DNA from 2 places in the Levilactobacillus yonginensis genome. Region 2 is predicted to be linked to the other one. Evidence: predicted binding sites of a transcription regulator. Region 2 holds the regulator's gene; the other holds the start of a gene.

Region 1 (15,123 bases), 1.5 Mb from region 2:
ACTGCCTCAATGACCGGCCTACTGCGCCTAGAGCAAGGCAATGCAGAGCTGAGTGACGCTCTCACTACCGGCAGTGGTCGACTGGCCGGTATTCAAACTGGACCGGCCAACGCGACTGCCATTACCCAACCAATCGTCGCGCAGACACATGACGTGGCCAGCGTTCCAAACAATGGGACCGGCATGGCCCCCTTTGCTATTGCCATTGGCCTCTACGTTGGTGGGATTGCCCTAGGGACCATGTACGACGGTCACCGAACTTATGAACGACCCCAGTCGGCCCTGAACTGGTGGGGCAGCAAAGCCTTGCTAATCGGCGGGGTTGCTATTCTTCAGAGTGGTATTCTCGCCAGCACGTTGGCTCTTGCGAATCACCTTGCCGCCCGTTCGCAGGTTGAATTACTGGCAGCGATTTTTCTCGGGTCACTGCTATTTCTCTCCCTCATCTTCTGCCTGCGACTCTTACTAGGCGGTTTTGGCACTTGGCTCATCTCCATCGTGCTCGTCTTCCAGTTAGCCAGCTCCGGTGGCCTCTACCCCCTGCCGCTAGTTAGCCCTTTGGCCAGACTAGTGAATCCTTGGCTACCCATGACCTACTTGATTCAAGTTCTCCGTTCGGCAATCTCCACCAATGTAAGTCTTCCCGGGGCTTGGCTGATGATGATTGCCATGACTGTGGGTTTCAACTTATTGATCATCCTTCGCTTTCATTTAGACTTAAAACGGAATCAGCTTGCTGATTGACCACGCGGCCGCTCCCGCCCAAACACAAAAAACCTCACAGCCAACCGACTAGTGAGGTTTTTGTTTCATTTAAGTTTTAAGTTAGAACCAGCCGTAGCCTAACCAGTGACGTTTGGCCTTTGTCCACGTACCGTAACGACTGTGCGCGTACTTATCAGCGGTCTTTTCTTGGTTCGACTTGCTGTAGTCTCCACGTAACATGGAGATCGTTAATTGATACTTCCCGTAGTAACGACCATTACGAGCACGGTAGTTACCGCCAGACTCCTTCATAGCAATCCAGGCCTTAGCCTTCTTTTCTTTCTTAGATAACCGAGAAACATAGGTTGTACTGGCTGCTGCTGTCGTTGCTGGAGTCACAACGGATGTGACGCTAGGAACGGCCAACGTAAGCACCGTCACGATGACCATGAAAAATGATTTTAACTTCAAAAATTTTCCCTCCTAGCGAATTTGTTAAGTTTAGCATAACGTTTAAACATTACAGCTAGATTGTCCGAATGTTACAAAACCGTAACGGCCGACCCCATTTTTTGCAGTTTGGTGTAACATTAGTCGCCAAAATGCCTAAATAACGGGATTTGGACACGAAAAAACGACGGTCAGCCGCTAGGACTTTTCCGTCGTTTATTTTGCAATTAATTATTTCACTGGTCTAAGCCGGTTTAGTACCAGCCGTTTGCTTGCCAGAATGACTTGGCTGCAGACCATGAACCGTAGCGAGAGGATACGTAAGAGTTGGCTACCTTTTCTTGGTTAGCGGCTGAGTAGTCACCATGCAAGTAAGACTTGCTCAATTGGTACTTCCCGTAATAGTTTCCATTCGTGGCAGAGTATGAACCACCAGATTCCTTATTTGCAATCCAAGCTTTGGCTGAAGAGCCTGAACCAGATGTGGTCGTGGAAGTCGTGGATGCTGAATTGGTCGTCCCAGTTGAAGCCGTGTTATGGCTATAGTTAGAAGTCCCACTGTAGTTTGCTGAATTAGTGTTGGCGTTCGTCGTGGATTGGCTAGGCGTCGTAGTCGTTGAACCCGTCGTAGCTGCCGTAGTTGTGGTCGTTGAACCAATGCTAGGAATCACTAATGATTCACCCACGTAAATCAAGTTAACGTTCTTTAAATTATTTGCTTGTTCGATTGATGAAACGCTGGAGTTGTATTGGTTAGCAATCTTGGCAACCGTGTCTCCCGATTTAACCGAAACCCGGACGTCGGCATTTGCGGAAGTGGTGCTAGCGAAGAAGCCAGCGCCTAAAACGGCTGCAGTTCCCAATGTAGATACTAAAACTTTTTTGATATTCATAAAAATGAATGTCCTCCTTTTGATTAGTGAATCTGTCTATCAATTACTTAACGAGATATATCATAACCTGTGGAGGTTACACCGCGATTGTTCCTGAGTTACACCCACATTAAGAAAAAACAGCTTAAATGACAAAGCGTAATGTGGTTAATAAGGTTGCAACATTAACCGGGTTTTCGATCTTTATTTTGCGTTGGTATGACGAAATCAATGGTTTGACACAGTTTTGCTCCTAAAATAATCGATCAAAAATTGTGAATTTACCATCTTTTTTAGAGTTAAACCGTAATTTCCAAGCAAATTCAACGCGTAAAGTTAGGCAACTCAGTGTGTTCTTCCGCCTTACTGACCACCAGATATGGGCTGGAACGGTGCGGCCACAACTTGAAGCCTCGAAAGTTCCGAGTCTACAAGCTTGGTCGTCCTCTACTATCAATTAGCTCGTAAATCAACCATGCGCGCCAGTTATCACGTTACACCACAATCAGGGGCGGAGGCGGTCAGGGATGTAGCCAGCTGTGAAGGTGGTGTTAGTTGGTGATTTTTTCCAACTCACAGCACGGGCGACTTTGGAGACACGGGTTCTTCGTGACTTCAAAGCGAGCGGGAGGCCCGCCCTTTGGCTGAAGCGTCCTCCACAGCAGGCGGAATCCCTGGCCGCCGAAGTGCAACTAATATATCTTTTAACCTTTAGTTAGACAACAAAAAACGCCCATCGGACCTGCATCCGAGGGGCGTTACTTGAATTTAAACGTAAGTTGGTTGGCGTTACTAAACTAGGTTTAGTACCAGCCGTTTGCTTGCCAGAAAGATTGGGCAGCTGACCATGAACCGTAACGGGAAGTAACGTATGAGTTAGCAACCTTTTCTTGGTTGGCGGCTGAGTAGTCACCGTTCAAGTAGGAAGAGCTCAATTGGTACTTACCGATGTATTGGCCATTGGTAGCTGAGTATGAACCGCCAGATTCCTTGTTAGCGATCCAAGCCTTAGCACTGGCTTCTGAACCAGAAACACCAGTAGAAGCAGAAGTTGTGCTTGTGTGGTTGTTAGTGGTTGCTTGGCTAGTCGTGGATTGGCTAGCTGGCGTAGTCGTTGCTTGGCTACTGTAATTTTTAGTGGAAACGTTAGCTGAAGTCGTGGCATTTTGCGTGCTGCTTGGCACGTTTAACTTTTGACCCACGAAGATCAGGTTGGAGTTGCTCAGGCTGTTAGCCTTTTCGATAGCACTAACGGATGAATCATACTTGTTAGCTAATGACCAAACAGAATCCCCCTGCTTGACCGTAACATTAGTATCGGCGTTGGCCGTGACGTTAGTGGCGAAGATACCGGCACCGACAACGGCAACCGTACCCAAAGTATTAACTAAAGCTTTTTTGATATTCATAAGAATGAATGTCCTCCTTTGTTTGCTTAACGGGTATTAGAATAACCGATGGTTGTGTCAGCCAGGTTGGCGTTGTGTTACGCCAGTGTTAAGAAAAATATTACTGTATGACATTCCGTAATATTTGTAACCTCTTTGTCATATAAACCGCTTTTTTGACCCCTTATTTGCCCATTTTAGCCAAAAAGAGGGCAATTTTTGAGTGTGTTTTGCACCAAATAATCGAAAAAACTTGGTCACTTTCATGAAAATTTGATGATAAACGCCTTTCTTTATCAATATTTTCATCATTCCTCGCCATTTTCATACCTTGTAGCTTGGTCAAAACCGTTGAATTTGATCAAATTGAGGTCCGGTCCCACAATTCACCGATTACTTTTATTCATATAATATAGTAGAAACTCGTTCAACCACCGAATACATATTAGCTGAAATGCCTATACGCCCAGTCACTTAACACGGATTCAAATGCAACCAAAAAGGCCAGGCGCCTCAGCTCCTGACCTTTTACCATCTTATTAACAGTGACTTTTACTTCTCGACGTTCTTGCCGTCGTATTCGTCAATCATGATTTGCTTCAATTCAGAAATCAAAGGTTCCTTTGGGTTAGCCGTCGTACATTGATCCTCGAAGGCTAATTCAGCCAGCTTGTCTACAGACTGATTGAAGTGAGCCTTATCAACGCCGTTAGCCTTCAAGCTAAGGGTTACACCAACTGAATGGGCCAAGTCAATGATTCGCTTAACCAGAGACTCTTTCAGCTCTTCCTTACTGTTACCGGATAGTCCCAGGTAACGGGCAATCTGGGCATAGTCTTCGTCAGCTCTGAAGTGATCGTACTTTGGCCACATGGAGAGTTTCGTTGGTTCCTTGAAGTTGTACCGGATCACGTGAGGCAACGTAATAGCAATCGCCAAACCGTGTGGTAACCCGAACTCCCCACCAAGCTTATGGGCAATCGAGTGGTCGACCCCTAAGAAGGCGTTCGCAAAGGCCATCCCCGCCAACGTTGATGCGTTATGCATTTCTTCACGGGCGTGAATATCACCATTGTAGGAGTCCGTCAGATTTTCCATAACCAGCTTCATGGCTTGTAAGGACCATGGCCGCGTGTAATCGGAGGCCATATTAGATACGTAAGATTCAATCGCATGCGTCAATACATCTAGGCCAGAGTAAGCGACCGTCTTCTTAGGTACCGTTTCAATAAACTGCGAGTCTACGATGGCAACGTCTGGTGTCAAAGCATAGTCGGCCAACGGGTACTTCACGTGAGTCTTAGAATCAGTGATTACGGAGAATGGCGTAACCTCTGAGCCAGTTCCGGAAGTCGTTGGAATAGCCACAAATTGTGCCTTGTGTGGCTTGTTAAAGCTGTAAGTCCGCTTCCGAATGTCCATAAACTTCTGCTTAGCCCCAAAGAAGCTAGCATTAGGGTCTTCATAGAAGAGCCACATGTTCTTGGCAGCATCCATAGCAGATCCCCCACCTAAAGCCACAATGGTGTCTGGCTTGAACATCCGCATCTGAGCGACCCCACGGTTCACGGTGTCAGTCGTTGGATCTGGTTCAACGTCAGAGAACAGGGAATATTCAATCCCGTTGGGTTGCCGCTTTAATTCATTTAAAACCGTATCGATGTACCCTAGCTCAACCATGGCTGGGTCGGTTACCAAGAAGACCCGCTTAACACCAGGCATATCGTTCAGGTAACGGACAGACGTCTTTTCAAAGTAAACTCGAGGTAATTTAATCCATTGCATATTATTTCGCCGCTTTGCAATCGTTTTGATGTTCAACAGGTCAAATGAGGAAACGTTGTGGGAAACGGAATTCTTACCCCAGGAACCAGTCCCTAACGTTAAGGAAGGCACCATTTCGTTGTACAGGTTCCCAATCCCACCAATAGCGGATGGCGTGTTAACCAACACCCGACTGGCTTTCATGACGATGCCGTATTTAGTGGCCAAGTCATCGTCCTTCGTGTGGATAGCTGCCGTATGCCCTAGCCCACCGAAATGCAGCAACTGATTGCAGAGGTCAAAGGCTTTTTCTTGGCTGCTGGCCTTATATACGGAAATAACCGGACTGAGTTTTTCACGAGAAAGTGGGTACTTTTCACCAACTCCGGTGATTTCAGCTGCTAAGACCTTGGTGGTATCTGGCACCTTGATGCCGGCCAGATCGGCAATCTTGCGTGCTGACATACCGGCAATTGGTCCCTTGACCCCACCATTTGGTACAAACATTGCATCGGCCAACGCCTTCTCGTCAGCTTTTTTAATGAAGTAAACACCCCGGTCTTGCATTTCTTGCTTCACATCGTTGTAAATCTCAGCGTCGATGACAGCACTGTTTTCAGAAGCACAGACCATCCCGTTATCAAACGTCTTGGATAACACGATGTCATAAACGGCCCGTTTGATATCAGCCGTCTTTTCAATGTAGGCAGGTCCGTTACCAGGCCCAACCCCTAAGGCGGGCTTACCAGTTGAGTAAGCTGCCTTAACCATCCCAGGACCACCGGTAGCCAGAACACTGGCGACCATTGGGTGATTCATCAGTGCCGTCGTGGCTTCCAAACTAGGCTTGTCGATCCACTGAATAACGCCTTCAGGTGCCCCGGCAGCAATCGCGGCGTCCCGAACGACCTTGGCAGCCATGACGGAAGATTTTTGGGCTTGTGGGTGGAACGCAAAGATGATTGGGTTCCGAGTCTTTACGGCAATCAAGCTCTTAAACAGTGTGGTTGAAGTCGGGTTCGTAACTGGTGTAACCCCGGCTAAGATTCCTAGGGGTTCAGCCACCGTAATCAATTGTCGTTCACGATCATCTTTAATAATTCCGACCGTCTTGTCGTTTTTAATTGCGTGCCAAATTTCTTCAGTGGCAAACATGTTTTTAACCGCTTTGTCTTCCATCACACCACGACCAGTTTCTTCATAGGCCGCTTTAGCTAACGCCATGTGGTGGTCCAAGCCAGCGATGGCCATTTGATGAACAATGTGGTCAACTTGTTCTTGGGTGAAATCATCCATGCCGCACAGGGCGTCGTGGGCTTTTTGCGTGAGCCGATCGATCATTTGATCGACAGTTTCTTCGCTTTCTTTTACATTTAATTTAGAATTCTCTTTCACGTCTTTTAACATATCCATGCCTCCGTTTTTGAAAACATCTTTGTTAACTTCTTCACGAATATAATCTTACCATGTTTCTGAAAATCTGCAAGACCTTTTTGTTAAAAATATCACAATTAATTTATTTGATTACTTAACCGGTGCTCCGTCAAGCTTCCCATCACACTGTCTGTGCAGGATGTACCATATACTATTCAGAAAGCCTAGGCTGAAAACATATGTGAATTAAATCACCATTAATTGTAAACGTTTTCATTATAACTGCTGGCATTTCCCCGTTTGGTCTCATCACCTACGAAACATCTTAATTTTCTCTGAGGACGGCGATGGGATATGCTAAAGTAGAGGTATTAACCAGGCTATGGTGTCCACCTAGTTCGTCTTTCACGCTAGAATTGCACCGAGCCCACTTGAGAGGAGCTGAGAACTGTGCAAGCTTGGCGGTTCTGGCGGGAAGCAACCCACCACTTTTTCCAACACTGGGGGAGTTATGTGACCCTAGTCTTCGTAACCAACTTAGTCATTAGCTACTTAGCAGTCCCTGCGTTCACTTGGTTGACCGCAGCACTTATGAAATGGCAACGCGTTCCTTATGTTTCCTATACCAACATCGTTGCCATCACGCTTCAACACCCACTGGCTATCGCTGGTCTGATACTGATTCTCCTCGCGATCATCACACTGATCTACTGGCAATTCGCTTACCTGTTACTGGGAATTATCAACATTCGCAGTGGTCGACCAGATTCCTCTAAAACTGTTTTGAATGAAACGTTCCGCAGTATTGCGGGCGCTTCACCCAGTACCTTTTTATTCTTTATTGGCTATTTTATTGTCATCATGCCGTTTGGGAGCGAGTTATTTACCACGCCCCTGCTCAACAAGGCCAAGATTCCTTCATTCATCGTCAGCTATCTCATGAACAACCCACTGTGGGCCGTGTTATTGGGTCTATTTTACGTGGTGGCTGCCTACCTAGGGATTCGTCTGATTGCGGTGCTCCCCTTGATGATGATTGACCACTATCACAGCCACGCGGCCATCCGCCTCAGCTGGCAGCGAACACGCGGCAAATTTTGGAACTACCTCAGCAAAATTGTGCTGACTCTGATTATGGTTAGCGTTACCGTAACTATTATCTACGTCATCATTTATCTGGGGCAGCTGATCTTTGATAAAACCGGCATTGCCCTGACAATTGCTACACTCAATCTCTTTTTAATGGAAGTTATCACAGAATTCATCGTGTGCTACTCAACTGTCCTCTTTATGATGGTCATCCTGAGCAGCCACGACGCTCATCGTCGGACCCCCCTCTCACTCTTTAGCTTCCGCGAACCGGCAAAGACCAAGTTGCGGACTCGTCTATTGATCATCAGTGGTCTAACCGTTATCAGTGCCCTCATGGTGGCCTTCAACTTAGTCTATTTAAACGGCTTGGCAATGAGTAAACCGCTCACCATTGCCCATCGCGGCGTGGACAATGGTAATGGGGTGCAGAACACGATTCCAGCCATGGTTAAGACCAGCAAAGAAAAACCAGACTACGTGGAAATGGACATTCGAGAGACCAAGGATCACCAATTCGTGGTGATGCACGATGCTAACCTGAAAAACCTAGCCAACTTGAAACGGTCAGTCTCTAAGATGACGCTAGCCCAGCTAACCAAGGTCACCGTTACTGAAAACGGCTATCAGGCTAAAATTCCTAGCTTTAATCATTATTTAAACACCGCCATCCAACACCATCAGAAGCTACTGATTGAAATCAAAACCAGCTCTGGTGACACCAAGGATTTACCTGACCGTTTCTACCGGCAATTTGGCGCACGAATCATGGCGCACCATGAACAGGTTCACACGCTGAGTTACGGCATCATGAATCGGTTGAAAAAGGCCCATCCGCAGCTCTTCGTCAGTTACATTTTGCCGTACAACCTAACCTTCCCTCACACTCGGGCCAACGCTTATACCATGGAAGCTACTACCTTGAATGATACCTTCATTGATCAAGCCAACCGAGAGCACAAGAAGGTCTACGCCTGGGATATCGACGATATTACCACCATGGACCAGATGATGTTCATGGGCGCTAACGGTGTCATTACCAACAATCTTAGCCTAATTCAGCAGGAAATTAAGGACAACACCGGCCACCCAAGTTACGCGAACCTCCTGTTGACGTTCATGAACGATTTAACGTTAGAAACGCAGACGCAGTAACGGCATAGGTGATTTTTAAGTATTGCAATGGCTAGTTTTAAGGTCACACAGACGGTGAGATTACCAATCCAGCTCTGCTAAAAAAATGACCCGTAACCAGCTGGCTGAATCAATTACAGTCGTGAGGCCATCTGCTGTGGCCGGTAAGGCGGCAAATAGTGCAATCAAAAAGCTCGGACATTTTGTCCGAGCTTTTTGATTGCACTATTTCTTTTCGATTTTACGTAATGGTCGTTTGATCAGCTTTAACAGCTTCTCAGACTGCAACCGTGCGACCACAGCATCCACTGCAACCTGCATTAATTTCTCGTTTAAGTTCTTAGTAGCTGGCTGAATCTGATCTTCGCCTAAGTGATGCAAGCGATTCTCTAACTGCTCAATAAAATTATCGTAAGCTTGCTTAGGGTAATCCCCAGCCGTAATCTGATCGATACCAGTCCGAACCGTATCCGTCTGGAACATGGGCTTTAACAGGCTGATCATTAAGATATCCGTCAACTGCATGGTTTGGTACTTCTTTTTCACTGGTGCCAAAATCACATTGTGCTTCACGTAATTATTAATCATTGCCGGCGTCACCATATCAATGCCCAATGGTCCTAACGCATCGTTGACTAATGCCGTCACCTGGTCCATGTAGAGATCAAATTTAGGTAAGTCATCCCAACGTGGTAACTTTACACCGTGCATCTGGTGTTCCCACCGCGTATATTGATTAAAATCAGCCATGTTTCTTCCCTGCCCTTCCGTATCTAGTCTCGATTATAACATAGTATCTAGTCCCAATGACTAGATAACGACTAGAATCGACATTTTATCCTAGCGCCAACGTATTCGACTAAGTATTCGGTGACCTAAAATGTCTTGAACAACGATGAACACGGGAATCACGCTAGCCATCAGTGGCAAGTAGATTAAGGCTAAGCGCCAGTTGAGCAAATTAACCAGTGAAAAAATCGGTCCTAGGAATAGAAAGACGATAGCAAATAGTCCCGCCATCAACATAACCAGCCCGATTTTAAACCGGTTCAGCGGCCGGGCCACCATCAGCAAGGCGTTGAGACTGATCATCCCCGTCAACAACACACTCAACGTGGAGGTTGTCGCGAAGGCTAGTTTAAACTGCGTGCCAAGTGCCATGATCACTAGGATATAACCAATGACACAGACCGCTGCGGGTGCCGCAATTTCCATAACTTGCTTCATAAACCGCCCCGCAATCCGGGCGTAATTAGGTTGTAAGGCCAGGAAGAATGTCGGAATCCCCACCATCAACGACGAGATAGGCGTCAACTGAATCGGTTCAAACGGATAACTGTGATTCATGAAGATAAAAATCAACGTCAGTGCCACGGAGTACATCGTTTTGATCAAGAATAACGAGGCGACCCGCTCAATGTTATTGATCACCCGCCGACCTTCATTTAAAACATTGATCATCGCATCAAAGTTTGAGTCAACCAAGACAAAATCAGCCAGACTCTTGGTAGCCTCACTCCCCGAAGCCATGGCAATACTACAATCGGCTTGGCGCAGCGCCAGTAAGTCATTGACCCCATCGCCAGTCATAGCAACCGTATGACCAGCTGCTTGATAGGACTTAATCAACTGTTCCTTTTGCTGTGGCGTGACCCGCCCGAAGACGTTATAGTCTTGGACCAATTTTCCGTAATCGGGGGTGGCGCCCACCGTACTCATGTCAATCAATTGCTGGGCCCCGGCAATCTCCGCACGTTCAGCAATACTGGCGACCGTGACTGGATTATCTCCTGAAATAACTTTCAAGGCAACGTCCTGATTGGCAAAAAAGCTAAACGTATCTTTAGCCCGTGGCCGCAATTCATCCGTAATCAGAATCAATCCCAACGCCTGAGGATTCATTGGCTTGGGCGTGGTCAATCGGTCAGCCTGCGCTAATAGGAGCACCCGAAAGCCCTGCTTTGCCAAGGCCTCAATCCGTTGTTTCACGCTAGCAGGCACCGTATCAAAAATGAACTCTGGTGCGCCCATGAGGTACGCGTGGTCAGCCAACTCGGCCCCACTCCACTTTCTACCGGAGGAGAAAGGCAACACATTTTGAGCGGCAACAACTGGCGCACCCAAGGCGTTTTGCACGGCCTGAGCCGTCTCGTTATCATCCCCCGTGGCCGCCACTAACTGGGCCAGGATCGTTTCTAGCTGGGGAACTGGCACTGAACCAATCGGCTCCACCCGCTCCAACTGAAGTTGGCCGTTGGTAATGGTTCCCGTCTTATCTAAACACAGGACGTCAACTCGTGCTAACGCTTCGATGGCGGGTAATTCCCGTACCAAAACGTTCCGACGGCCTAAAGTAAAGGCGCCCGCTGCCAATGCTACAGAAGTTAGCAAAACTAACCCCTCCGGAATCATTCCCACCATTGAGGCGACGGTTCCCAGAATGGCTCGATTTTGGCTTTGCCCCCGCATCATGGACGAAATAAAGAGCGCGGCCCCCAATGGCACAATGGCGAAGGTCAAAATTTTAATAATACGATTAATAATCGTGAGCAGTTCACTGGAATTCCGGCGCTTTTGTTTGGCAGAGTGAGCCAGTTGTTTCACAAAGCTACCGCTACCCACCATCGTTGCTTGAACCATGGCTCGACCGCCTAAGATAACGCTGCCAGACACCAGTGTGTCGCCGGTATGTTTCTCTATAGGCGTCGACTCACCGGTGATCTGGGATTCGTCAACCTCTAAACCAGCCGTGTCACGAATTAAACCATCGACGGGTAACTGATCCCCGCGACCCAGTGACAAGATATCATCCAACACAATGTCATCTTGGTGATGGGCTGTCAGCTGACCGTCACGGAGCACATTAATGGTTCCCTCCGACAGAAGAGCAAGCTTGTCCACTTGGCGTTTGGAACGAATTTCCTGAAAAATTCCAATACCCGTGTTGACCACGACCACGCCCAGAAAGAGTAAATTTTTATAACTCCCCGTAAAAAAGACCAGGGCGCCTAAGATAATGTTGATTAAGTTGAAGAGAGTTAATAAATTATCCCGAAATATTTGTTTCACGCTTCGGGTCAACGGTGGTAGCGGATCATTCTTCTGACCCGCGGCCACCCGATCACTCACTTTTTCCGCAGTCAAGCCACAGTCCAGTGGTGGTAAGTAATGCTCCTGTGTCGTCATCACACCAAGCCTCCTTCACTGGTTCTTTACCCCCATTGTACTAGATAAAGACCCCCTGACGTCCAAAATTCATTCAGCTTTTTCGAATCCTTTACCGAATCGCAACTACTCAGATAAATGATTATAATGAAGGTGGTGCTTAATCATCCAAGGGAGGAATTACTATGAATCATAAATCATCTGCGCTTATCTTATTTGTCCTCTATATTGTGTTACTCGGTTGCATGCTTGCCCACCAAGACATGTTGGCCATGTGGTTAATGACCGCTGGGATGTTGATTGAAGCTAGTATCAACCTATATGATCAGTTCAAACGGCCACGGTAAGCGTTGTCATTTTTGGCGTTTTAGCCTAAGATAGTACTTATCGACTAACTTGAAGGAGAATGACAATGGCACTTACCAGTATTTCAGATACCATCACCCTCGCTGATGGTAAGAAGATGCCCGCAATGGGTTTCGGCACTTACTTAATTAGCGACCAAGCAACAATGAATAAAACAATTCAAACCGCGTGGGACGCTGGCTACCGGCTCTTTGATACCGCTATGCTTTATCGAAATGAAGACATTCTGGGACCCGCTCTGCATCAGCTGGGGCTTCCCCGTGAAGCACTTTTCCTAACCAGTAAAGTTGCTGAAGCTGTCCAGGGTTACGACCGGACCATGAAGGCCGTAGAAGGCTCGTTAAAGCGACTACAGACCGACTACTTAGATTTGCTCTTGATTCATTGGCCCGTCCGGGAACACTTCTTTGAAACCTGGAAGGCGCTCGAACAATTAAAAGCTAACGGTCAGGTCAAATCCATCGGGGTCTCCAACTACACCGTGGCCCACCTGGAATTATTGGCAACGCAGGCTAAAGAAATGCCCGTCGTGAACCAAGTTGAGTTTCACCCCTACTTAAATCAACAGGGTTTACTGGCCTATGATAAGGAACAAAACATCGTTACCGAAGCCTGGAGTCCACTGGGTCGGCGAGCTGTTCTTGGCGATCCCATGATTGCCAAGATGGCCCAACACCATCAGAAGTCGGTCGCCCAGATTATTTTACGTTGGGAGTTACAACACGGTATTTTACCAATTCCAAAGTCACAACACGCTGAACGAATTCAAGAGAACGCCCAGGTGTTTGATTTCACACTCGCCGAAGATGAAATGACCATGATTGATCTACTGAATAAGAACCAACGGACCGGGAATGAGCCCGAAATTGTTTACGAGACGGGTAAGCAATACTAATCCGTAAAAAGAGAATGGCGCAAAAGACGATTAGCTAGTGAGCAGCAACATTCGGGGTTAAGCGAAGTTAGCTGACTTCTAGCGCACATTTTAGCAAAATGAAATTGACAATTAAAAAGGGTCAAGGACAAAAATCCTTGACCCTTTTTGCGTTGTGACCGTATATGGTTGAAATGTGCAACAACGCTTAATTAGTCGATACTGATTTTATGATTATCTTCGACCTTAGTCTGCTTAGGCAGCGTTAACGTCAAGATACCTTCCTTATAGTTAGCTTGAACATTCTCGAGATCAATGTCTGGTAGATAGAAGGAACGGGCTACGTTTTGACTGTGACGTTCTTGCCGCAAGACCCGACCATCGTTATCCTTAGTTGCTTGCTTAACTTCTGACTTACCAGTAATCCGTAACGTTTCGTCATGGTAATCAACGTGAATGTCATCCTTCTTGAATCCTGGCATCTCGGCAGTTACAACGTAATCCTTCGCGTGTTCAACGACGTCGGTCTTCATAGTATCTTCGCCATTAAACATATCGCGGCCCAAGTTGCCCACTTCATTGAAGAAATTCATTGGATCAAAGAAATCATAGTTCCGGTTCATAACATCGTTAGTCATAATCAATAACCCCTTTCTGCTTTGCTTGATTACATTATCTATAATAGTCAGCGTTGGTCAGTAATGCAAGCATTTAGCACTCGGTCACCTAGAGTGCTAAATTTAGGCTTTGAGTCGCTGATTTATAGCTAATTATGGAGATTTAATCTTGTACTTTTAAAATATAAAAGACGAATTAGTTGTCTAAGGTCAAAGATAGTTAGTAAAATCAAACCGGCCTAAGGCGGACCAGATTTCACCCGTCCTCAACGGACCATCTCAGGCTCACTTCAACCGATAGGCATCCCCGTACATTCGCCAGCTAAGTGGCCGCTTAAGTTGATAATTTTTATTCTTAATAAATTGACGCTGAACGTTCAACCGTGACAAATCCTTATGGGCTCGCTCCCGTTTCATGACCTTAGCCCGTGCTTGTAAAAATGCCCGCAGGTAGTCTGCCTGATTACCACCCTGTCGTGGCGTTTTAGCAAGCCGCTTAGCCTGACGGCGAATCCCCCCAAAACTCTGACTATCTTCACCGGGGCCGTGAACGACAATGGCATCGTAATAGATATACTGGCCCAGTGGACTCAAATTATCCTGTTTAGCAGCCTTCAAAACCGGCCGTAAGTACTGGCGGTTCAGGATAGTATCCTGTGCGCGAATCATCTGCGGATCTTTGGCAGCTTGATGCCACGCCTTAACAAACCCCGGACCCAATCCTGTGTGTGCTGCCGATCCGTTGACTCTACGTAGGGCTGGCAAATAACGCCTTAGCCCGTTGTGATTCAATTTTAGCCGAACATACCGCCGGACCACCTGCCGTAAGTCCCCTGTCGCACTGGTAAACCCAATGATGCCCGCCGTATAGCCACGGCCATCCCCGATGTCTTCAATATAACCATACTGTTGGCGATAGTTGGTCGTCGAATTCTCTGCACTGGCTACCAAGGAAAACGTTGTCGCGCGTAATTTTCCCGTCCGAATCGTGTGCTGCGCTCGATACCCTGGCGCGGCGGTACATCCTGCTAGACCAAAGACTAAGGCCAGTAACAGTAACCCCTAAATAATCTTTCTCATCCGTATCACTTAAAACTCCCCCAAAAGTCATTTTTCTTTCAGCTTACCAATTTGCCTACAAGTTCGCCACTAAGTTTCAATTTTTAACGCACAAGTTAGTCAGATTCTTAACCCCATCAATTCGCATACAAACAAGTCACTAACTGGGTAAACTAAAAAACTTTTCTGAAAGACCCATCAGCCACTCATCCATGCTATACTTAGCTTCACGCCAAATTCAGCCGTCACCGATCTGGAGGTAAAAA
Region 2 (15,123 bases):
CGAGGAATGTGCAATGGTCAGCGACGAGGTGTCCGAAAAAATGGACAGCCTTGATCCAGATCCAATTCCTCAGGCCTACTTCCTGGAGGTATCCTCACCAGGTGCCGAACGACCACTGAAGAAACCGGAAGACTTTGACAAGGCCGTGGGTGATTACATTCACGTCTCCCTCTACCAAAAGATTGGGCAGAGCAAGGTCTATGAAGGAACACTGATGACGTTGACGGATGAGAGCATGGATCTTAAGGTTAATCTGAAGGGCCACATCAAAACCCTGACGATCCCTCGAGATAATATTGCCCAGGCCCGTTTAGCCATCAAGTTCTAACGAATAAGGAGCGAAGCAAAACATGAGTAAAGAATTATTGGGGGCGTTAGACGTCCTAGAAACGGAAAAGGGTATCGATAAGCAGATCGTTATTGACGCTCTGGAAGCCGCTTTAGTTTCTGCATACAAGCGGAACTATGATCAAGCCCAAAACGTTGAAGTCAATTTTGACCCGCGTAAAGGTGATATCCACGTCTTCGCCGTTAAAAAAGTTGTTGATCAGGTCTACGACTCTCGGCTGGAAGTGGGCTTAGATGAAGCACTGACCATCAACAAGGGTTACGAATTAGGTGATGACATTAAATTTGAAGTTACGCCTAAGAACTTTGGTCGGATTGCTGCCCAGACTGCTAAGCAAGTTATCTTGCAACGGGTTCGTGAAGCAGAACGGACAATCATTTACGATCAATACAGCCAATACGAAAATGAAATCGTAACTGGTGAAGTTGAACGCCAAGATTCCCGGTTCGTTTACGTGAGCTTGGGTAAGGTTGAAGCCGTGATGGGTCGTCAGGATCAAATGCCGAACGAAACGTACCGGATCCATGATCGAATCAAGGTCTACGTGACGCGGGTCGAAAACGCTACCAAAGGGCCTCAAGTTTTCGTTAGTCGGACTCACGCTGACTTGTTAAAGCGTTTGTTTGAACAAGAAGTTCCTGAAATTTACGACGGGACGGTTGAAATCATGGCCATTGCGCGTGAAGCCGGTGACCGGGCCAAGGTAGCTGTTCGTTCGAACAACCCGGATATTGACCCCGTGGGAACCAGTGTTGGTCCTCGTGGGCAACGGGTCCAAACCATCGTTAACGAACTTGGTGGCGAAAACATGGATATCGTAGAGTGGACGGATGATGAAGCAAAGTTTATTGCTAACGCGTTAAACCCTGCCGAAGTTTTAGATGTCATTTTTGACCCCAACAACGAACGAGCTTGTGAAGTCGTCGTACCGGACTATCAATTATCCTTAGCTATCGGTAAGCGGGGACAAAATGCTCGTTTAGCCGCTAAGTTGACTGGATATAAGATTGATATTAAATCAGAATCAGAAGCATCTGCTATAATGGAAGCTGATCAGGCAACTACTGATGACGCTACCACGGAAGATGCTGGCGAAGAGGCAAGCGCAACGCCTGATGACGTAACGCCTAGCGAAGCCACGGCTGACGACGTTACACCAGCTGAAGCTGAGGCGTCAGCAGCGGCAGAGCCAACTAGCGACGCCACTGTTGATGATCAGTCTGCAGAATAGTTTACATCTGAAGGAGGGTTAAGACCCATGAAACAACGGAAGATCCCCATGCGCAAGGACATTGTGACCGGGGAAATGGCACCAAAGAAGCAATTGGTCCGGGTCGTTCGCAATCAGGATCAAGAAGTTAGTGTTGATCCTACTGGGAAGCAATCCGGTCGTGGTGCCTACATCTCTTTGGATGTAGACATTGCCAAACGGGCCAAAAAGGAACGGACTTTCGACCATACCTTTGGTGTTAAGATCGATGATCAGTTTTACGACGATTTAATCGCCTACGTTGATCATCAGCAAGCACGGCGGGAATTATTTAACAATGACTAATGCCGAGCAAGCTTTACAATTACTAGGATTGGTCCGGCGAGCAGGTAAACTGGTTACCGGCGAATCCTTCGTTTTAGCCGCTGTGCGGGATTCTTCTGCCAAGTTGGTTTTACTGGCTAGTGATACTGGTAAGAGCAGTCAGAAGCAATTTCGTGACAAGACAACGAGCTACAACGTCCCGTTGAATGAATCATTTACCAAAGACCAGTTGAGCACGGCCATTGGGTCCGCGCGCACGGTCATAGCAATCACCGATCCGGGATTCGTCCGGAAAATGCAACAACTACTTCAGTAGCCACCTGACGTTCCCGTGATCGGCCGAAAATTAAGGAGTGTGAAGATATGGGGAAAAAGCGAATCTATGAACTCGCAAAAGAAATTAACGTCTCCAGTAAACAGATCATTGCGAAAGCCGAAGAAAAGGGCTTTCCGGTGAAAAACCACATGTCAACGCTCGGCGATAACGAGGAACGTCAACTGCGGTCAGCCTTTCAAACTAAGGCTGCAGGGTCCAAACCAGCGGCGAAGCCACAGGCTAAGCAACCGGTTAAGACTGAGGCAGCGCGCCCCACAAACCAGGGTGGTCACACGAAGGGTAACGCTACGACACACCAGAATAATCGTGGGTCACAGGCGTCAACTAATCGGCAGAATAGCCACACCAATGGGAACCAGAGCCAAAACAGAGGTAATGGTAACCAGCAGAACCACAGTACTGGGAACCGGAGCCAAAGTCAGGGAACTGGGAACCAAAATAATCGTAACAATAATAAAAATAATGGCCAGGCCGGGAGTAATCATACTGAACAACATAATTCCGGCACCGGCAGATTTGGTGGAAGTTTGAATAATAATACAAATAATAGCAATGGCCGGCGGAGCAGCAACAATAGTACCAACAGTCGCGGGGGCCGGAATAACCGGAACAACCGTAACCGTCGCCGTAATAACAATAATAATAACCGTTACAAGAAGAATCAACGGATCAAAGACACGAACCAACACAAGGGCGCGCCAGAACGTAAGAACAAGGCCTTGCCAGAAACCTTACTCTATACTGATGGTATGAACGCCCAAGATTTGGCCAAGATCTTGCACCGTTCTTCAGCTGAAATCGTGAAGAAACTCTTTATGTTAGGTGTGATGGTCAACCAAAACCAATCCCTGGATAAGGATACGATTGAAATTTTGGCTGACGACTATGGCATCAAGGCTGAAGAAAAAGTTCAAGTCGATGTTTCTGATATTGATAAGGCCTTTGACGCTGAAATGGCTAACACTGACCACTTAGAATCACGGGCACCAGTTGTCACGATCATGGGTCACGTTGACCATGGTAAGACGACGCTGTTGGACCACTTACGTCATTCTCACATCACTGAAGGCGAAGCTGGTGGGATCACGCAGGCCATTGGTGCCTACCAAGTCCACTACAACGACAAGCTGATCACGTTCTTGGATACCCCAGGACATGCTGCCTTTACTGAAATGCGGGCGCGTGGTGCCGAAATTACCGACATTACTGTGCTGGTGGTTGCCGCTGATGATGGTGTGATGCCACAAACCATCGAAGCCATTCACCATGCGAAGGCCGCTGGAACCCCAATCATCGTGGCGGTCAACAAGATTGATAAGCCGGGTGCTAACCCGAACCACGTCATGGAACAGTTAACGGAATACGAATTGATTCCAGAAGACTGGGGTGGTGACACCATCTTCGTTGAAATCTCAGCGAAGTTTGGGAAGAACATTGATGAGCTGCTCGACATGATCTTGCTACAATCCGAAGTGCTTGAATTGAAGGCTAACCCAGAACAAAATGGTGCTGGGAACGTCATCGAAGCCCGGTTGGACCAAGGTCAAGGTTCCGTTGCCACGTTGCTGGTTCAACAAGGGACCTTACACGTTGGGGATCCAATTGTGGTTGGGAACACCTTCGGGCGAGTCCGGACAATGGCCAACGAACGTGGTCGGCGGATCAAGGATGCCGGTCCATCGACGCCAGTGGAAATCACTGGTTTGAACGATGTACCAGAAGCCGGGGACCGCTTTGTGGTCTTTGACGATGAAAAGACGGCCCGGGCCGCTGGTGAAGAACGGGCTAAGGAAGCCTTAGTCAAGGAACGGGGTAATACGAACCACGTGACCTTGGACAACCTCTTTGATTCCCTTAAAGAAGGCGAAATGAAGGAAGTTGACGTCATCATCAAGGCTGACGTTCAAGGTTCTGTTGAAGCTTTAGCTGGTAGTTTGAAGAAGATCGACGTTTCTGGCGTGCGGGTCAACATTATTCACTCTGCCGTTGGGGCCATCAATGAAAGTGATGTCACATTGGCTGAAGCATCTGACGCCATCATCATTGGATTCAACGTTCGTCCAACACCACAGGCACGTGCCCAAGCCGACAGTGACAAGGTCGACATTCGTTTGCACAACGTCATCTACAACGCCATCGATGAAATCGAAACGGCGATGAAGGGGATGCTGGAACCTACTTACGAAGAAGAAGTTACTGGCCAAATTGAAGTTAAGAACATTTTCCACGCTTCTAAGGTCGGTACCATCGTCGGTGGGATGGTTACTGAAGGTTACGTGACTGCTGACGCTGACGTTCGTTTAATTCGGGACGGCGTGGTTATCTACGAAGGTAAGCTTGGTAGCTTGAAGCGCTTCAAGGATGACGTCAAGCAAGTTAAGATGGGTTATGAATTAGGTTTAACTATCGAGAACTACAACGACATCAAGGTAGACGACGTTATCGAAGCCTATGTGATGAAGGAAGTTCCCGTTAAATAAAAATCGGAGGCAAACGTAAATGGCACAATATCGAGTTGGCCGGTTGGAACAAGAAATCCAACGGGAAGTTACGGATATTTTACTAAAACGTGTTCGCGATCCTCGGGTCGAGGGTGTCACCGTTACCGGCGTGGAAGTCACTGGTGACTTGCAACAGGCAACGATTTACTACAGTATTTTGTCTGACAAGGCTTCATCTGCAGAAAAAACGCAGCAGGGTTTGAACAAGGCCACTGGCTTGATCCGTTCAGAACTAGGGTCCCGTTTAAGCATCTACAAGACGCCTGAACTGAATTTCGAACAAGATTCGTCCGTTCGTTACGGTAGTCATATCGATGAACTGTTAAGCGAACTTCACCACAAGGATTAAACGGTGTAGTTTCACCACGAAAGGCGTTGATCTCAGCGGATCGACGCCTTTTTGGTTGCTCTGCTAAAGGCTGAAAGATCGTTTAATGTAAATTGCCCGTACTCCGGCTCTAATTGTGGTTTAACGTGAGCATGGTTGAAGACGTTAGAAGTATGGTGGTTTTGCGGTAGTTGGTCTCAAAGTACTGTGTGAGCTGCGAGGGTGACTAATTTAAACGTTGTTATGATGAGACTAGCGGGATTAAAAACTTTCAATCTTTAGTTGCTCAGAGCGGCGGTCAGAACCGCTCGCCGACGACGTGAGTCTGGCCTATTTTCACAAAGAGTGATAGGCTAATAGAACTGACATTTAGCATCGATCTGGTGGGCGGTGGGTTTTTACCTGTCGCCCCTGGATTGGAAAGTGCATCACACTTAACCACAATCAAAAAATTGGAGGAGTCTCAATGGACGGCATCATTCCCCTTTATAAAGAACGCGGTCTGACCAGTTTTGACTGCGTAGCAAAGTTACGGCGCATCTTACACACGAAAAAAGTGGGGCACAGTGGTACCCTGGATCCGGGTGTCGATGGGGTTTTACCCATCTGTATTGGATCAGCTACGAAAGTGGTGCCCTACCTAATGGCTTCCGGCAAAGTTTACCGAGGAAGTGTAACGCTTGGTTTTGCGACCACAACGGAAGACTTAGATGGCGAAGAAATCAGCCGACAGCAGCTGACTGAGCCATTTTCATTAGCAAATCTTAAAGCGGCCGCAGCGACTTTGACCGGGACAATTCAGCAAACCCCGCCCATGTTTTCTGCTGTGAAGGTGAATGGGCGCAAGTTGTATGAATACGCGCGGGCTGGTGAAACCGTGGAACGGCCAACGCGGACCATTACGGTTGATCACTTTACGTTGACTAATGCTGGTACCTTTGATGAAACGGCCGGTACCCAAACAATCAAGTTTGAAATTGGCTGTTCGAAGGGGACTTACATCCGAACGCTTGCCGTTGACTTAGGGCGGGCGCTGGGGGTACCAGCTGTTATGTCGGACTTAACCCGGCTAAAAAGTGGCGGCTTTACGCTCGACCAAGCGGTCAGCTTGGATGAAGTGGCTTCAGCTGTGGCTGAGGAACGCTTAGACGACGTTTTACGACCAATTGACTATGCACTCCAAGACTTCCCGCATGTAGCCTTAAACGACCATTTATGGGGACTGGTGAAGAACGGTGTTTTTTTGAGCGCCCATGAAGTGTCCAGCTCGGCACCAACGATTGCACTGAGCTATCAGGGACAGACCAAGTGTCTCTACCAGTGGTCCGATGAAAAAAGACAATATAAACCGCTTAAAATGTTTGCAGTGAATTAAGCTTTGAGAAGAGGAATTGTAAAATGGAAGTTATTAACATCCACCATCCGTTAGATGAACGGCAGATTCCGAATGATCCAGTGGTTCTGGCCATGGGATTCTTTGACGGGGTCCATCGGGGGCATCAAGCGGTCATCAACCGAGCGAAGGCAGAGGCACAGCACCGGAACGTTAAGCTCGCCGTTCTGACCTATGATCACCATCCGGCGTTGGTTTATCGGCCCCTGGAAGCGGATGATCGGAAGTATTTGAGTACGACTGAGCGTAAGCTACGAAAGCTGGATCGGTTAGGCGTAGACCGGGTCTTCTTGGTTAACTACACTGGGGAATTCTCTGCGCAGACTCCCCAAGAATTTGTCGACAACTACCTCGTGAAGTTTCACACGGTAGCCGCTGTGGCGGGGTTTGACCATACCTACGGTAAAAGGGATGTGGCGACCATGGATAAGCTTGCTGGGTACGCCCGGGGCCGGTTTGACGTGATTACTGTTGCCGAAGAGTCCAAGAATCAGGAAAAGATTAGTTCTACCCGCATTCGACAGGCTTTGAAGGCGGGCGACGTGGACTTGGCCAATCAGTTATTGGGGTACACGTACCGTTCGACTGGCTTGGTCGTTCACGGTGAGGCTCGGGGCCGGACAATAGGGTTCCCAACGGCCAATGTGCTGTCACCGGAAGACGAATGGCTTCCAGGAATTGGCATCTACACAGCCCGGTTAAAAGTGGGGGCAATCTGGTATCCCGGAATGGTCTCTGTTGGTCGCAACGTGACCTTTGGTGACGATCGGCCGATTACCGTCGAAATGAATCTGCTTGACTTCCAGGGCAACCTGTATGGTGAACCGGTCGAGGTTGAGTGGCATCACCGACTGCGAGGTGAAGTCAAGTTTGCCGGTGCTGACGCACTGGTGGCTCAGCTCAAGCAAGATGAAATGGCGACCAGAGACTACTTTAAGCAAGTAGCCGCTGACTAAGTAGTTTTCGCCTTACCATTTAAATTGAGACTAGGTGGTGTTCGAAACTAGCTGTCTAAAAATGGTAGCGCAAGGACGAACTGGTTGCATGAAGAAGGGTTTGGGACAAAAGTCTCAAATCCTTTTTTGTTTTTCAAACATTTATAGGCAAACGGGCGACAAACGGTAATTGACGCTCTTCCTTTTTAGTTAACCAATCAGAATACGGACTGAAGGTTAGGTACAAGTGGGGGTCGATCAGTGGTGATAGTATTTGTCAGAAAATATGAGACATTTACCGCCGATTAGGACGAATTCAGCGGAAAATTCAAAAAATTAGCACTTGACAGCAGAGTTTGCTAAAAATTCTGCCGGATTTCTTGACTTCAAAACCGGGTTTTGATACATTATATATGTGTCTTAGCACTTGTGTAGCTTGAGTGCTAAAAAAGGGGTGATTGTGATGCTTTCAGAAAGACAAATGATGATTCTGCGAGCCGTTGTCCGCGACTTTACAAACACCGGGGTACCGGTGGGGTCAAAGGCATTAGCCAAGCAGTTACCCATCCACGTAAGCTCAGCGACAATTCGTAACGAGATGGCCGCGTTAGAGGAACAGGGATTGATTAAGAAGACCCACTCCTCGTCTGGACGCATTCCTTCGGTGGAAGGCTATCGATACTATGTTGATCATCTGGTCAAGCCAGATCCACTACAACCAAACGATATGGACGTGATTCAATCCTCACTTGGTGGGGATTTCCACAAGATCGACGAGATCATTTCACAGTCCGCCACGATTCTGTCCAATCTGACGTCGTATACGGCGTTTACGTTGAAGCCAGAATTGAAGGATGCCCGGTTAAGCGGGTTTCGGTTGGTGCCGTTAGGTCGGCGTCAGGTCATGGCGATTCTGGTGACCGACGGTGGCGATGTGGAAAACCAGACGTTTGATGTCAGTGAGGACGTTAAGGGTGAGCAGTTAGAGGCCGTCGTGCGGCTGATTAATGACCAACTGGTTGGGTTGACCCTACCGGAAGTCATCAAGAAACTGCAACTCGACATCCCCGTGCAGATCGGCAATTATCTTCAAAGCCCTACCGGATTTTTGGATATCTTTGGCGATGTGCTGACTCGAGCAGCTCAGGAGCGCTTCTACGTCGGCGGCCGACTTAACCTGTTGAATTTTTCACAGGATAGTGACGTCGATTCACTGAAGTCACTGTACTCATTGATCGATCAGAGTGATGATATTGCCAATGTCTTAGGACAACCACGTGATAACATTTCCGTCCAGATCGGTAATGAGATGACCAACGATGCGTTACGTAATTACAGCCTGATCACCGCAACCTATGACGTTGATCAGCACGGGAAGGGCATGATTGCTATTCTCGGGCCGACCCGCATGCCGTACTCGCGGATGTTGGGAATTGTCGGTGCGTTTCGTGAAGAGCTCGCGAAAAAACTTTTAGATTATTATCGGTTTTACGACGAGTAAAGAAAGGGAGGTTTTTTATCGTGGCTGACAAGCAACAACCATCCACTGATGATGAAACTGCGGCAAAGGCCGCCACAACCAAGCAAGATCCAGGCAAGACTGAGCAAGGCAAGGATGCGCCAGGGAAAGCCCAAGCGGCGCCCAAGTCGCAAGAAGTGATTGACTTAGAAAAAAAAGCCAGTGACTTTGAGGACAAGTACCTGCGGGCCGAAGCTGAGGTTCAAAATATGCAGACGCGGTTCCAAAAGGAACAGGCGACGCTCATCAAGTATGATGGCCAACAACTTGCAAAGGACGTGCTCCCCGTGATCGATAACCTGGAGCGGGCCCTCGCAGTTGAAGCAACCGATGATACGGGTGCTCAGCTTAAGAAGGGTGTCCAAATGACCTATGATCATTTGGAAGACGCCTTGAAGCGTAACAACGTCACGGAGATTGAAGCAATGGGCCAAAAGTTTGACCCAACGCGTCATCAGGCCGTGCAATCCGTTCCTACTGAGGCAGGACAGGATGCAGAGACGGTAGTCAAGGTGCTCCAAAAGGGTTATCTCTTGAAGGACCGTGTACTTCGGCCAGCAATGGTCGTTGTTGCACAATAATTAAACAAATAAAAAAACTATAAAAAGAGGGAATTTTTGATGGCAAGTAACAAGATTATCGGGATTGACTTAGGGACGACTAACTCAGCCGTTGCCGTTCTTGAAGGTAGCACCCCAAAGATTATTGCGAACAAAGAAGGCGCCCGGACGACGCCATCTGTCGTTGCTTTTAAAGACGGCGAAACACAAGTTGGTGAAGTTGCCAAGCGGCAAGCAATCACCAATCCAAACACGATTTCATCTATCAAGAGTCACATGGGTGAATCAGGTTTCAAAGAAACGATTGATGGCAAGGATTACACGCCAGAACAAGTTTCTGCAATGATCTTACAACACCTGAAGTCTTTTGCTGAAGACTACATTGGTGATACAGTCGACAAGGCTGTTATCACGGTCCCAGCTTACTTCAACGATGCACAACGGCAAGCTACGAAGGATGCCGGTAAAATTGCTGGCTTGAACGTTGAACGGATCATCAACGAACCAACAGCTGCTGCTTTGGCCTATGGTTTGGACAAGCAAGACAAAGATGAAAAAGTCATGGTTTACGACCTTGGTGGTGGGACCTTTGATGTTTCCATCCTGGACTTAGGTGATGGTGTCTTTGATGTTCTGTCTACCAACGGTGATACCCATTTAGGTGGGGATGACTTTGACCAAAAGATTATGGATTGGTTGATTGATGGTTTCAAGCAGGAAAACGGTGTGGACTTGTCTAAGGACAAGATGGCCGTTCAACGTTTGAAGGATGCTGCTGAAAAGGCTAAAAAGGACCTCTCTGGTGTAACTGAGGCTTCCATCAGCTTGCCATTTATCTCTGCTGGGGATAATGGCCCACTGCATTTGGAAAAGAGCTTAAGTCGTGCTAAGTTCAACGAATTGACTGCTGATCTGGTTGAAAAGACCCGGATTCCAGTTGAAAACGCCTTGAAGGATGCTGACTTGAAGGCCAGCGATGTTGACGTTGTTATCTTAAACGGTGGGTCCACTCGGATTCCAGCCGTTCAAGAAGCCGTTGAGAAGTGGACGGGTAAGGAATCCAACCACTCCATCAACCCTGATGAAGCCGTTGCTTTAGGTGCCGCCGTTCAAGGTGGGGTCATCACCGGTGATGTAAAGGATGTTGTTTTGTTGGACGTTACGCCACTGTCCTTAGGTATCGAAACGATGGGTGGGGTCTTCACCAAGTTGATCGACCGGAACACGACGATTCCTACCAGCAAGTCCCAAGTCTTCTCAACCGCTGCTGACAACCAACCAGCCGTTGATATCCACGTCTTACAAGGTGAACGGCCAATGGCTGCTGACAACAAGACTCTGGGTAACTTCCAATTGGCTGACATTCCAGCAGCACCTCGTGGGGTTCCTCAAATTCAAGTAACGTTTGATATCGATAAGAACGGTATTGTTAACGTGTCTGCTAAGGATATGGGAACAAACAAGGAACAAAAGATCACCATCAAGAGCTCCGACGGTCTGTCCGACGAAGAAGTTGAAAAGATGATGAACGAAGCCAAGGAAAACGAAGCAGCCGACAAGAAGCGTAAGGAAGAAGTCGACACCAAGAACGAAGTCGACCAACTCTTATTCCAGACTGACAAGACCTTGAAGGATGTTAAGGGTAAGGTTTCTGACGACGAAATCAAGAAGGCTGAAGATGCTCGTGACGCCCTCAAGAAGGCCCAAGAAGCGAACGACCTTGACGACATGAAGTCCAAGAAGGATGATTTGAACAAGATTATCCAAGACTTATCCGTAAAGTTATACCAACAAGCACAAGAAGCACAGCAAGCCGCCGGTAAGGGTGACGGTGCTGATAAAGGTGCTGATGCCAAGGATGCTGGCAAGGACGGCGATACCGTTGACGGTGACTTCCACGAAGTTAACGACGACGATAAGAAGTAATTTCTAGCTCACGGTAGCAAGTGGTAAGCAAAAAGTCAGAGTCCGTGGGGCTTTGGCTTTTTGTTTCGAGTATGCTATTCTTACAAGTAGCGAAAAATATCGGTAAGAATTGGGAGGAAAAAGATGGCGGAAACGGACTTATATGGCGTATTAGGTGTCGCAAAGGATGCCAGCCAGGATGAAATTAAGAAGGCCTATCGAAAATTATCAAAGAAGTATCATCCAGATTTGAATAAGGCACCGGATGCGGCGGATAAATTTAAAGCCGTTCAGGATGCGTATGACGTTCTGGGGGATGAACAGAAGCGGGCCAATTATGATCAGTACGGTTCAGCCGATGGCTCCCAAGGTTTCGGTGGCTTCAGCGGTGGTCAACAAGGCGGCTTTGGCGGTTTTGGTGGCGGCGGGGGCTTCGACGACATCTTCAATTCATTCTTTGGTGGTGGCGGTGGCCAACGGAATCCCAACGCACCACGTCCTGGTCGGGACCTTCAGTACCAGATGGATTTGAAGTTTGAAGAGGCCATTTTTGGTAAGAAAACCAAGATCAAATACACGCGTGAATCACAATGCCATACTTGTGGTGGGAATGGTGCTAAACCAGGTACTTCACCAGTTACCTGTCACCAATGTGGTGGTTCTGGGTTCGTGACAACTGAGACGAATACTCCCCTCGGTCGGATGCGTAGCCAACAGCCATGTCCCGTATGTCACGGAACTGGTAAAGAGATCAAGGAAAAGTGCCCAACCTGTGGCGGTTCTGGTCACGAGGAAGAACGGCATGAAGTTGAGGTTTCCATTCCAGCTGGTGTGGATGATGGTCAACAAATGCGGTTACAGGGTCAGGGTGAAGCCGGCCAAAATGGTGGTGGCTACGGTGACCTGTTCATTATTTTCCAAGTTGAACCTAGCAAGGACTTCCGTCGTGATGGTACAGAAATCTACTTTAATCAAGACATTTCCTTTGTTCAAGCTACAATGGGGGATGAAGTCACGGTCAAAACCGTGCATGGAGATGTTAAGTTGAAGGTTCCTGCTGGTACACAAGGCGGGACTACTTTCCGTTTGAAGGGTAAGGGGGCACCACGCCTACGTGGTAACGGTAACGGTGACGAACACGTCACTGTGAAAGTCGTAACCCCTAAGAACCTGAACAAGGGTCAGCGAGATGCACTGCGGGACTTTGCCAAGGCCAGTGGTGAGACGGTCTCGGGGACTGGAAAAGGAAACTTATTTAACAAAATGCGCGATAAATTTAACGAAAATTAGTCGGCGAGTAAAATCGCTGTGATGGCTAATCTATCAAGGCTGCTGAAAATTTTCAGCGGCCTTTTTTGTGGCCCAAAATGACTTAGACCCGGTCGAAAAGAAAAGAAAGCTTTAAGGTTGAGTAGTGTTGTTTGCAATCCGGTTTTCACAATGATAACCTCAAAATATAAGGAGCGTAGCTGGGGCTACGATTACTCCTCACCTGGTCAGAAGGATTCGTCGGGGAAAGTCCCTTCTGAGCAGGGGCGAACGGACGTCGGTTTTGGGGACGAATCAACCGACAAAACTTTGGGGGTGAATTTCATGAGAGCAAAGTGGCTGGCATTATGGCATCAGCCAGTAATCGCGTTCATTGGCTGGACGGCATTCTACTTTGTGATTTTGATGGCATTAGTATATTTATACGGCTACAGCGGATTAAACAACTCGACGTTTATTTACAACGAGTTCTAGTTGAGGGGTCAACGACCGCATGATTAAGCCGGATAGCCTTTGGGGGGGATAGAGAATGATTGAAAACATGATCAAAGTAATTGATCAGGTTGCTCAAAGCGATCCGGAACGGATCGCGTATGATTATTTAGGACAGACGAATACGTATGGTGACTTAAAACAGCGTTCGGATGCCTTAGCAGCACATTTAGATGAAATGGAATTACCACGAGAATCACCAGTCTTGGTGTATGGTGGTCAGACGTTTGACATGATGGCGACGTTCTTGGGAATTGTGAAGAGTGGTCACGCCTACGTGCCCATTGATACGCATTCACCAGTGGAACGAATCGTCACAATTAATGAGATTGCCAAACCTGTGGCAGCCATTGCAGTCAGTCCACTGCCAACGGCACTAACGGGTACGCCGGTGATCGCTACTGACGAGTTGGGTCAGATTTTTGATCACACTGTGTCGAATTACCAAGTGACCCATGAAGTGACGGGGGATGAGACCTACTACATCATCTTTACGTCAGGAACAACCGGAAAGCCTAAAGGGGTTCAAATTTCACACGCCAACTTATTAAGTTATGTGAACTGGATGCTGAGTTCGGACTTCACGTTACCAGAGACACCTAGAACGTTGTCTCAGGCGCCTTACTCGTTTGACCTATCCGTGATGGACTGGGGACCAACGTTGGCTGCGGGGGGCACGCTAGTTGCCTTACCGAAGACGGTAACGGATAACTTCAGGGAATTATTTACGACATTGCCTAAGATGGCCCTGAACGTTTGGGTCTCAACGCCATCGTTCGTGGATATTTGTCTGATGGAACCCACGTTTAGTGAGGAGCGGTATCCTAACTTGACCCGGTTCTTATTCTGTGGTGAAGAGTTAACCCACGCCACTGCCCAGATGCTCCGGCAACGGTTCCCACACGCCCGCATCTTTAACACGTATGGCCCAACGGAGACAACCGTGGCGGTCACCCAAGTTGAAATCACCGATAAAATCTTAGCAGATTACCCACGACTGCCGATTGGCTATGCCAAGGCTGACACTGAGATGTTGGTCGTTGATGAACAACTCCATCCAGTGGCTGCTGGTGTTGAAGGTGAGATTTTGATTTGTGGTCCATCCATGTCCAAGGGCTACTTGAACAATCCAGACAAGACGGAAAAAGCGTTCTTGGACGTTGATGGTTGGCGTGTTTATCGTTCTGGTGACTTGGGTGTTCAGCTGGACAATGGTCTGGTCATGTATCGGGGTCGAACCGACTTTCAAATTAAGCTTCACGGGTACCGCATCGAACTGGAAGAGGTCAATCATTACCTGTCTCAGGAAGACCATATTCAGGTCGGTGTGGCGGTACCTCGCTACGATCGGAATCATAAGGTCAGCCAATTGATTGCCTGGGTGGTGCCTCAAGTGCACGACTTTGCCAGTGAACTGGATCTGACGAAAGCAATTAAAGACAATTTACAAGGCGGAGATATGATGGAATACATGATCCCACAACGCTTCGTTTATAAAGATAGCCTACCGATGACCCCCAACGGCAAGGTCGATATTAAATCTATCATTGCCGAGGTCAATCACTAATGCTGTCATTTGAACCATACGGTAACCCAACGTATTTTGCCCTGTTGGGGGTGGCACTGTTGCCACTAATGATTGGTCTTCTATACGGCAAGCGGTCACGTTTGTACGAAACACTGATTTCAATCTTCTTCCTGGTCCTGACCTTTGGTGGTCCTAAGTGGACCCAAGGGGTAGCCTTGATTATCTACATTTTGTACGAAGTGGCGCTCACCTGGGGGTATGCCATTTACCGAAGACATAAGAATTCGGGGCCGTTCTTCTACGTCATGGTGATTTTGGCCATTCTGCCGTTAACCATTGTTAAGGTGACACCGGCAGTTGAAAATGGTCAGTCGTCCCTGATTGGTTTCTTGGGTGTCAGTTATTTAACGTTTAGAGCCGTGCAGACCATGATGGAAACACGGGATGGAACGTTAAAAGACTACAACATCATG

What was found. Region 2 encodes HrcA, which represses chaperone genes, less so after heat shock. Its sites were predicted from a motif close to TTAGCACTCNNNNNNNNNGAGTGCTAA; they were not measured.
Region 1: a site for HrcA is predicted at 13,893-13,919, ahead of AB3Y94_RS08815 (Hsp20/alpha crystallin family protein). Genes of this name have one in related genera too.

Annotation. Positions count from the first base shown of each region.
Region 1 is NZ_OZ061549.1:1,864,864-1,879,986, reverse strand. Features, by position in the region: gene AB3Y94_RS08865 (YhgE/Pip domain-containing protein) at 1-744, shown strand, start outside; gene AB3Y94_RS08860 (aggregation promoting factor surface protein) at 826-1,176, opposite strand; gene AB3Y94_RS08855 (LysM peptidoglycan-binding domain-containing protein) at 1,410-2,048, opposite strand; gene AB3Y94_RS08850 (LysM peptidoglycan-binding domain-containing protein) at 2,831-3,436, opposite strand; gene adhE (bifunctional acetaldehyde-CoA/alcohol dehydrogenase) at 3,968-6,586, opposite strand; gene AB3Y94_RS08840 (glycerophosphoryl diester phosphodiesterase membrane domain-containing protein) at 7,004-8,797, shown strand; gene AB3Y94_RS08835 (DUF1836 domain-containing protein) at 9,002-9,526, opposite strand; gene AB3Y94_RS08830 (cation-translocating P-type ATPase) at 9,617-11,962, opposite strand; gene AB3Y94_RS08825 (hypothetical protein) at 12,127-12,288, shown strand; gene AB3Y94_RS08820 (aldo/keto reductase) at 12,354-13,202, shown strand; gene AB3Y94_RS08815 (Hsp20/alpha crystallin family protein) at 13,394-13,819, opposite strand; gene AB3Y94_RS08810 (chitosanase) at 14,084-14,749, opposite strand.
Region 2 is NZ_OZ061549.1:360,924-376,046, forward strand. Features, by position in the region: gene rimP (ribosome maturation factor RimP) at 1-328, shown strand, start outside; gene nusA (transcription termination factor NusA) at 351-1,580, shown strand; gene AB3Y94_RS01800 (RNase P modulator RnpM) at 1,608-1,904, shown strand; gene AB3Y94_RS01805 (ribosomal L7Ae/L30e/S12e/Gadd45 family protein) at 1,897-2,199, shown strand; gene infB (translation initiation factor IF-2) at 2,247-4,700, shown strand; gene rbfA (30S ribosome-binding factor RbfA) at 4,720-5,070, shown strand; gene truB (tRNA pseudouridine(55) synthase TruB) at 5,516-6,424, shown strand; gene ribF (riboflavin biosynthesis protein RibF) at 6,448-7,398, shown strand; gene hrcA (heat-inducible transcriptional repressor HrcA) at 7,841-8,878, shown strand; gene grpE (nucleotide exchange factor GrpE) at 8,899-9,477, shown strand; gene dnaK (molecular chaperone DnaK) at 9,517-11,382, shown strand; gene dnaJ (molecular chaperone DnaJ) at 11,506-12,651, shown strand; gene AB3Y94_RS01850 (teichoic acid D-Ala incorporation-associated protein DltX) at 12,955-13,104, shown strand; gene dltA (D-alanine--poly(phosphoribitol) ligase subunit DltA) at 13,160-14,689, shown strand; gene dltB (D-alanyl-lipoteichoic acid biosynthesis protein DltB) at 14,689-15,123, shown strand, end outside.